Regions from separate parts of the Cryobacterium sp. N19 genome, predicted to be linked through region 1. Evidence: predicted binding sites of a transcription regulator. Region 1 holds the regulator's gene; the other holds the start of a gene.
The links. The regulator LexA, encoded in region 1, represses DNA repair genes until DNA is damaged. The targets are predictions, from matches to a motif close to TCGAACANNTGTTCGA.
Positions count from the first base shown of each region.

Region 1 (4,422 bases):
CGCCGGCGTGCACGAGGTAGGGGCGACCCGAGATATCGACGACGGCCTGGGCGAGCGCCTCGTCGAGTGGCACGAGGGCATCACCGTAGCGGGAGATGCCCGACTTGTCGCCGAGCGCCTGGCGAATGGCCTGGCCGAGCACGATTCCCACGTCTTCGACGGTGTGGTGCACGTCTATTTCGATGTCACCGCTGGCGCGCACCGTGAGGTCGGTCAGGGAGTGCTTGGCGAAGGCTGTCAGCAGGTGGTCGTAAAACGGCACCGAGGTGTGGATATCGCTGACGCCGGTGCCATCGAGGTTCAGTGAGAGATCGATGCTGGATTCACTCGTCTCCCGTTGCAGGTGTGCGACGCGGGGCGCGGAAATGCCAACAGGTGAGCTCATAGCGCTAGTTTATCGGTCGTCCGAGGCGGGCCAGAGCGTCAAGGAACAGCGAAGTCTCCTTCTCGGTACCCGCCGTCACCCGCAAGTGGTTCGGGATACCGACATCACGAATGAGAATTCCCTCCGCCAGCAGCGCCTCAAACGTCTGCTGCGGGTCGGCCACTCCCCCGAATAATACGAAGTTGCTCCAGCTTCGGTGCGGGGCATAGCCCAGACCGGCCAGCTCGACCACGAGCCGATCGCGCTGTCCACGAATATCGTCGACCATGGCGAGCATCTCCGCGCTGTGCGCCAGGGCAGCGTTTGCGGCCGCCTGGGTGAAGGTGGAGAGGTGGTACGGCAGGCGAACCAGGCGCAGGGCATCCGTTACCGCCGGATCGGCAGCCAGATAGCCGACCCGCGCACCGGCAAAGGCAAAGGCCTTGCTCATTGTGCGTGAGACCAACAGTCGCTCCCGGCCTGGCAGCAAGGTGAGCGCACTCGGAGTTCCGGCGGGCGCGAACTCGGCGTAGGCCTCGTCGACGACGACGATGCCATCGGTCGCGTCGTAGGCGGCGGCGATGGTCTCGAGCGAGAGCGGGGTGCCGGTGGGGTTGTTCGGTGAGCAGAGAAAGATGATGTCCGGATTGGTGCGAGTGATCTGGCTCACTGCGGTGGCCGGCGACAGCTCGTAGTCGGCATCGCGCGTGCCGGCAATCCAGGTGGTGTCGGTTCCGGCCGCGAGGATCGAGTACATCGAATAGGTGGGGGCAAACCCGAGCAGGGTGCGCCCAGGTCCACCGAAAGCCTGCAGTACCTGCTGGAGCACTTCGTTGGAGCCGTTGGCCGCCCAGATGTTGTCGGAGGTGAGTGCCTCGCCAAGATACTGCGCGAGTGCCTCACGCAGGGCGGTGAACTCGCGGTCGGGGTAGCGATTCACCGAGCGGATGGCCTCGGCCAGGCCGGCGAGAATGTCGCGGGCCACTGCTTCGGGAATTGGGTGCGTGTTCTCGTTGACGTTCAGGGCCACCGGAACGTGCAGTTGCGGAGCACCGTACGGGGTGAGGCCTTGCAGGTTGGTGCGGAGCGGAAGATCGTCGAGAGTGGTCACACTCTCCATGCTACGACCCTGTGCTGGCGCGCATTGCTACTTACGAGTTGGCGGGCAGTTCGAGTCGCTGACCGGGCTGGAGCGTTTCGACGGTGAGCGCGTTCAGTCGTTTGATGTCGGCGACGACGTCGCGCGGGTCGGCGGACGGCGAGACCTCTTCGGCGAGGTCCCACAGGGTTTGGCCGGGTTCGACTGTGATGAACCGGGCAGACCCGACGTCGGTCGGCGAGTAGGCCAGCGTCGCCACGATTCCGGAGTCGGTCGTGTACGACGTGAGGTCGATGCCCGTGGCGGAATTGGATGCGCCGGCCGCTCCCCCGTTGAGGGCGAATGCGACGGCACCGATGACGAGGGGCACGGCTGCGAGGGTCGTGAACACCACTCGCCCACGCCGGGTGAGGTGCAGACGGGTGCCGGGGGTACGAGAAGCGCCGTATTCACGGGCTGTGGGTGCAAGTGCTGTGGTCATGTCAAACCTCCAAGGTAGGCGGGCTGCGAGTCTCGTATCCGGCCCTCGGCCGGGAAGGCCGGATACGAAACTATGTTCCGAATATAACTTCGAACAATCGAACATGCAAGCTTTTTCTGATCCTCACCCCGAATTTCGCGCAACACACTCGAATAAGTGTTTGTTTCAGGGCTCGGAACTGGATAAACTTTCGATAGGCCAATTGCTTGATTTACACTCAACCAGACACCACCGACATCCCCGTGTGACACGGTTTCAGACCACGCGGGGCCAACTCCAGGAGGGCACATCGTGACACAGGACACCAGCGGTACCCGTGACAAGGGCGGCACCCGGCGCCGCAAGAGTTTGAGCCAGCGGCAGCTCGCTATTCTCGACGTGATTCAGCGTTCGGTGAGTTCGCGCGGGTACCCGCCGAGCATGCGTGAGATCGGTGACGCGGTCGGGCTCGCCTCACTGTCGAGCGTGACCCATCAGCTCAATCAACTCGAACTCAGTGGCTACCTGCGCCGCGACCCGAATCGTCCGCGGGCACTCGAAGTTCTCATCGAGATTCAGCGCGCTCCCGAAGATGTCGGTACCGGTGACCAGGACAGCTTCCACCCCGGCGTTCAGGTCGGCGACGCCGCGATGGTGCCCCTCGTCGGTCGTATCGCCGCGGGAATCCCGATCACGGCCGACCAACAGATCGACGAGATTTTCCCGCTCCCCCGCCAACTCGTTGGGCAGGGCGAGCTGTTCATGCTCAAGGTCGTGGGTGAGTCCATGATCGACGCCGCCATCTGCGACGGCGACTGGGTCGTGGTTCGCCAGCAGAAGACCGCGGAGAATGGCGAGATCGTCGCGGCCATGCTCGACAACGAGGCCACCGTGAAGGTTCTGCGAAAGCGCGATGGCCACACCTGGCTGCTGCCGCGCAACAGCAACTTCGAACCGATTGTCGGCGACTTTGCGGACATCCTCGGCAAGGTCGTCGCGGTGCTGCGTTCGGTTTAATCGACGAAGGCCCGACCACCAACCGGTGATCGGGCCTGTTTTCGGTCTGCCCCGCTAGACGCCGACGGTGGCATCGAGGCGTTCGCGCACCACCCGCGTCGCGGCGAGCATGTTGTGCAGCGACTGCACGGTCTCGTCGTAGCCACGCGTTTTCAGTCCGCAGTCCGGGTTCACCCACACTTGGCGTTCGGGAATGGATTCCAGGGCGGTGTCGAGCAGGATGGTCAACTCGTCCACACTCGGTACGCGCGGCGAGTGGATGTCGTAGATGCCGGCGCCGATGCCGTGGTCGAAGCCGCCCGCCTCGATTTCCCGCACAACTTCCATGCGTGACCGGGCCGCTTCGATGCTCGTGACGTCGGCGTCGAGGTTGCGGATGGCTTCGATGACAACACCGAATTCTGAGTAGCAGAGGTGGGTGTGGATCTGGGTCGCATCCGCGACCCCGGCCGTGGCGAGCCGGAAAGACCCGACCGACCAGTCCAGGTAGTCGGCCTGATCCTTCTTCTTCAGCGGCAGAAGTTCGCGCAGGGCCGGCTCGTCGACCTGAACGATCTTGATGCCCGCGGCCTCGAGGTCGGAGATTTCATCGCGCAGGGCCAGCGCCACTTGGCGGGCGGTCTCGCCCAGCGGCTGGTCGTCGCGCACAAAGGACCAGGCCAGAATCGTCACCGGGCCGGTGAGCATGCCCTTGACCGGCTTGGTGGTGAGGCTCTGCGTGTAGACCGACCAGTCCACGGTGATCGGTGCCGGGCGCGACACGTCGCCCCACAGAATGGACGGCCGGGTGCAGCGACTGCCGTAAGACTGCACCCAGCCGTTCTCGGTCACGGCGAATCCGTCGAGGTTCTCGGCGAAGTACTGCACCATGTCGTTGCGTTCGGGTTCGCCGTGCACGAGCACGTCAAGTCCGATCTCCTCTTGCAACTGCACAACGCGGCCGATCTCGGCGCGCATCAGCTCGCGGTAGGCATCCGCTGCCAGGGTTCCCTTGAGGAACTGTGCGCGTACTCGGCGAATGTCGGCGGTCTGTGGGAAGGATCCGATCGTGGTCGTCGGCAGTGGCGGAAGGTGCAGCGCCGCCTCCTGGGCGAGGAGTCGATCGGCGTAGTCGCCACGAGTGAAGTCGGCTTCGTTCAGCGCGGCGGCACGGCCGCGCACGGCTCCGTCACGCACGCCGGGAGCGCTGCGCCTGGCCTCCAGGGCCGCCTCGGCCTCGGCCAGCGGCGCCACGATGGCCTCACGTCCGGCGGTGAGTCCGAGCGCGAGGGTGGCGACCTGACCGACCTTTTGGTCGGCGAAGGCCAGCCATCTGGTCAGTGAGCCCGGCAGCGATGTCTCGTCGCCAACATCGTGCGGCACGTGCAGCAGTGACGTCGAAGTGGACACGGTGACCGATTCGGAGAGGGCACGCACGCTCTCGGCGGCCTCGAAGGCACCGGCGAGATCGCCGCGCCAGATGTTGTGCCCGTCAATGACGCC
Region 1 covers NZ_PJJR01000048.1:294,081-298,502, reverse strand. The annotation lists gene hisB (imidazoleglycerol-phosphate dehydratase HisB) at 1-385, opposite strand, end outside; gene CXY78_RS07650 (histidinol-phosphate transaminase) at 390-1,484, opposite strand; gene CXY78_RS07645 (LysM peptidoglycan-binding domain-containing protein) at 1,516-1,944, opposite strand; gene lexA (transcriptional repressor LexA) at 2,236-2,940, shown strand; gene metE (5-methyltetrahydropteroyltriglutamate--homocysteine S-methyltransferase) at 2,995-4,422, opposite strand, start outside.

Region 2 (4,422 bases), on a different contig from region 1:
TGGGGCGGCACGGTGCAGCCAGGGATGACACAACCACCGTCCCGAGCCGCCAGGGCTCGGCGTTGTGTAGCGGTGAAGAATCGATTGCTGCGGCCGAGGTGCAGGATGGTGCCGGTGTGGCCGAACAGCACGGGCTGGTAGCCGCCGGCGCAGATCAACTCATCGACCTGGCCGGGGCTGAGCGGGCCGTCGATGCCGTCAATCCAGCCGGCACCGCGGCCGGCGAGGAGGTCGGTGATGTTGATGTGCACGAGCACGGTCGGGGCGGCTCCGCCCATCGTCGGGGTGCCCGGGTGTCGGGCGGCGGCTTCAAACACGGCGCGGAGGATGCCGGCCTGCTTCTCACTACGGGAGCGGATGTCGTCGGGCTGCTGCGGACACGGACTGAGCGCAGCGGGATTGAGCGGGTCGGGCGGGTCGGGATTGAGCGGGTCGGGCGGGTCGGAGCCCCGTTCGACTCCTGCCTTGCCCGGCACGCAGGCTTCCCCTGCTCGGCCCGACGTGTTCACCGCGGTGCTGGTTCCCTTCGGTGGTGTGCCGCAGTTGTCGTGCCCATCGTGCTCGGTTTCACGGAACTCGACCCGGGCACACGGTGTCACATCGGGCGCCAGGGTGGCGTCGACGACTCGGGCGGTGTCGGGGGAGGGAGTGTCGGTGGCACCGGGGACCGGGTTCGCCGCTGCGGCGGAGAGATACGTGTCGAAGACGTTGCCGATGATGGCCCGGTCCAGGGTGGTGAACCAGCCGTTGAGGCTGTAGCCGCCGTTGGCCAGGGTGCCGAAGGTGAGCCAGCTGCGCCGCTCGGTCGGGGTCTCGCCGGGCGCCGAACCGTCGGGGGCGAGGCGTGCTTTCCACTGGATGCCCTGCTGCCGCAACAACTCCGGCGAGAACGCTATCCCCGCCCCCGGCAGCCTCTCAGTCTCCGGGGTGATCGCACCGGACCCACTCGCGACGAGGGAGCGTTCGACCCGGTCGAGGTCTGGGGCCAGCACCTCGGAGCGGAGCCCGTCGAGCACCTGAACGATCACCCGCGCCTGCTCCACCCCGAGCGCCCCGCCCTGCAGTGCGTCACCGAGAACAGGATAGGTGGCGGTGAGGGGGCGGCCGAGGAGCATCCGCTGGCCAACTTTCTCACCGAGCGTGGCCCGCTGCCGTACTTCACTGCGGGAGATGCGGGCGAGGGTGCAGACCAGCTCGGCCCCGCTGCGACAGCCCAGCCGCCGCGCCAGTGTCGGCGCCGCCAGCGCTGCCGCACCGCCGGCCACGCTCGAAACCACTGCCGAAGCTGGCGCAGCACTGTCCGGCGTCACGGAATCCGCGCCAGAATTCTCCCCGCCAGCATTCCCCGCACCAGCAGTCTCGGCACCGGCATTCCGCGCGCTGGCATTCTGGGTGGCGGCGCTCCGATCAACCCCAGCCTGGGCAACCGCAGCCTGGGCGGCAGCCTGTGCGGCAGCCTGGGCGGCCGCAGCGTCAAAGTACTCGGAGCGGCGCAGTACGTCGGTTGTGGAGAGCACTCGGGCACCGTCGACGACCCGGCCCACGCTCTCCAGTGCGAGCAGCATGCTCAACGACTCTTCATCGCCGAGCAGCCCGAACGACACCCCGTCCAACGCGTCCAGAAGAATGCCCCGTGCCTGTTCGACCGCCTCGATAACGGGGTTCGAACGGGTCTCACTCGGGTTCTCCATGAACATGGGCGCCAGTGCCTCCTTCTCGGCAATTCTACCGCAAATCGAACACAAAAGCGAGTAAAACTCAGAAGCGCATCGCGGACACACTTCACGAAAACATCCCCGTCGTCCCTTGCAGCGGCGCAGTAGCTAGTGAGTGCGCCGCTGACTACTCGTCACGAATCCTCGTAGCCTCGTGACGCCCTTACGTAATTTCGAAGAAATGATCGATTTCCAGTCCTAAAAGCGCGAGATCAGCAACCGACGGCGCGATACGTGCTCGGGTTACGCCAGCGGATAGGCAAGGGCGCTCTGGCGCACACCGGGGTTCCGTCGGCGGGAACGGATGCTACGCCCACGTCGCTCAAATTTGGCGTGCGCATCCAGCCCGCCGGCCATGGAGCCTCGTTTCGAGTTTTTTCGCGCCGCTTCGGGTGCGAGCAAGCTCACTCTAGTGAGCGGAGGCAGGGCGGCGGGAGGGTCGAAATGCATCGACCACGCCTAATGTGTCGATACCCATTTGCCTCGTCTGTAGTTTAAGGAGTCTGAGTCAAAAGACGAAGTTTCTCGGTACGGGTGCCGTTGCATTCCTTGCACGGTCATTGCTAGGTTGCACGCCCACAGGAGCCGTGGACCAAACCGCTGCCAGTGAGCTGGTCGGCGAAGCCGGTGCGGCGGGAGTCTGCCAGATTGACGGTGGCTCTACTTGGCGCGGTCAATTCATCGCACCGTTCTCTACTACCGGACCCATGACCTCCTTTTCCTCGACCACACTGCTGACGATGCCGAGTGGGGGCGGAGACATGACGGTGTCTTGCGCCGGAAATACTGCGACCCAGGTACTTCAGGTCGCCATATCGGCGCTCCGATTTGATTCAATCGTGTCGACCCTTTATTTCCCGGCCGCCTGACCCTGGGTCTACCAGCCGCCTCCGCAGGCCGGTTCTTTGCACAGTGAGCTACGCGAGCGGGTAGGCGAGGGCGTTCTGGCGCACGCCCAGGGTGACCCGGTCGCCGACGCGCGGCAGGTCGGGGGCAGCGACGCGGGCGCGCACGACGAGGCCGCCCGGGAGGGTGAAACTCACCAGGGCGTCGTGGCCGGCGTACGCGATGGCTGTGGTGACGGCATCCGTTTTCGAGTCGGCTGCGGGCTCGGCGAGGGTCAACCATTCGGGGCGAAGCAGCACGCGTACGCTCGGTCCGTCGGCGGGAGCGGATGCTGCGCCCACGTCGCTCGGTGCGCCCATCCAGTCCGCCGGGAGCGAGCCGAGCGCGCAGTCGACGCGGCCACCCCGCCAGATGCCGTCGAGCTCGACGGTGTCGCCGACGAACCCGGCGACCCAGGGGTCGACCGGGCGTTCGTAGACATCCGCTGGGGTGCCGAACTGCAAAATCTCGCCGCCGCGCATGACGGCCACGAAGTCGGCGAGCGAGAGCGCCTCTTCCTGGTCGTGGGTCACGAGCAGGCTCGTGTTGTGCTGGGCATGCAGCAGGGCCGCGACCTCGGTGCGCAGGGCCGAACGCAACAGCGGGTCGAGGGCCGCAAACGGTTCGTCGAGCAGCATGAGGTCGGGGCGGGGGGCCAGCGCTCGGGCCAGCGACACGCGTTGGGCCTGACCGCCGGAGAGCTGCGAGGGGGCACGGTCTACCAGGTCGGACAGGCCGACCAGGCTGGCGAGCTCAACGATGCGAGCGGCGCGGCTGTATTGGCGGCTGCGGTCGGGAGTGATCGGCGCCGGCGCGAGGTGGGTGTGCCCCGGTGTACCGGAGGCGGGGCCGCGCCCCGGCGCAGCAGGGACGGAACCCGGCCCGCCGATGAGCGGGCGGACGGGCGACGACGCCGGCCTTGCCCGGTTCGCACGCCCGCGCCGGGTGAAACCGGCGAACAGCCCGGCGACTCCCCCGGGAGCCTCGCCGGGTTCGCAATACAGGTCGTCGCTCTGCTTGGTGCGGGGCAGTCCGAAGCCGATGTTCTCGCCCACCGTGAGGTGCGGAAACAGCGAGGCGTCCTGCGGAACCCAACCCATTCCGCGTTTCTCCGGCGCGCGCTGCACGCCGGGGCCGGTGACGAGGCGTCCGCCAACCGTGATGGTGCCGGCGGTGACCGGCAACAAACCGGCGACCGCGCGCAGGAGGGTGGTCTTGCCGCATCCGCTCGGGCCGAGAACAGCGACGAGACTGCCGCGCGGTATGCGCAAACTGACGTCGTCGAGCACCCGCGTGTCACCGTAGGCGACGCGCAGCCCGTCGATCGCAACCCAGCCCATCAGTTCTCCCTTGCCGTACCGCGGATGCCGGAAAGCAGCATCGCGGGCACCATCGCCACGAGCACGAGCGCCGCCGCGTAGGGCGCTGCAGCGCCGAACTCGAACAGGGCCGTGCGACTCCACAACTCGGTGGCGAGCGTGGACGCGCCCGTCGGCCGCAGCAGCAGCGTCGCTGGCAATTCTTTCATGGCCGAGATAGCCACGAGCAGTGCACCGATCGCGATGCCGGGCAGCGCGAGGCGCGCGGTCACCCGCCACCAGGTCTGAAAGGGCGAGAGGCCGAGCATGCGCGACACGTCGCCGAGGCTCGCGGGCACCGCCGCGATCCCACTGCGCATGCTGCCGATGGCGCGCGGCATGAACAGAACGACGTAGGCGAAGACCAGCACAACGGAGGTTTGGTAGAACATTGGAACCGCGGCGAGCGCGAAGAACACGAGGGACAGGCCAACGACAATGCCGGGCAGGGCGTGGCCGAGAAA
Region 2 covers NZ_PJJR01000052.1:117,194-121,615, forward strand. The annotation lists gene CXY78_RS14150 (HNH endonuclease signature motif containing protein) at 1-1,697, opposite strand, end outside; gene CXY78_RS14155 (ABC transporter ATP-binding protein) at 2,633-3,940, opposite strand; gene CXY78_RS14160 (iron ABC transporter permease) at 3,940-4,422, opposite strand, start outside.
Region 2: a site for LexA is predicted at 1,889-1,904, ahead of CXY78_RS14150 (HNH endonuclease signature motif containing protein). Genes of this name have one in related genera too.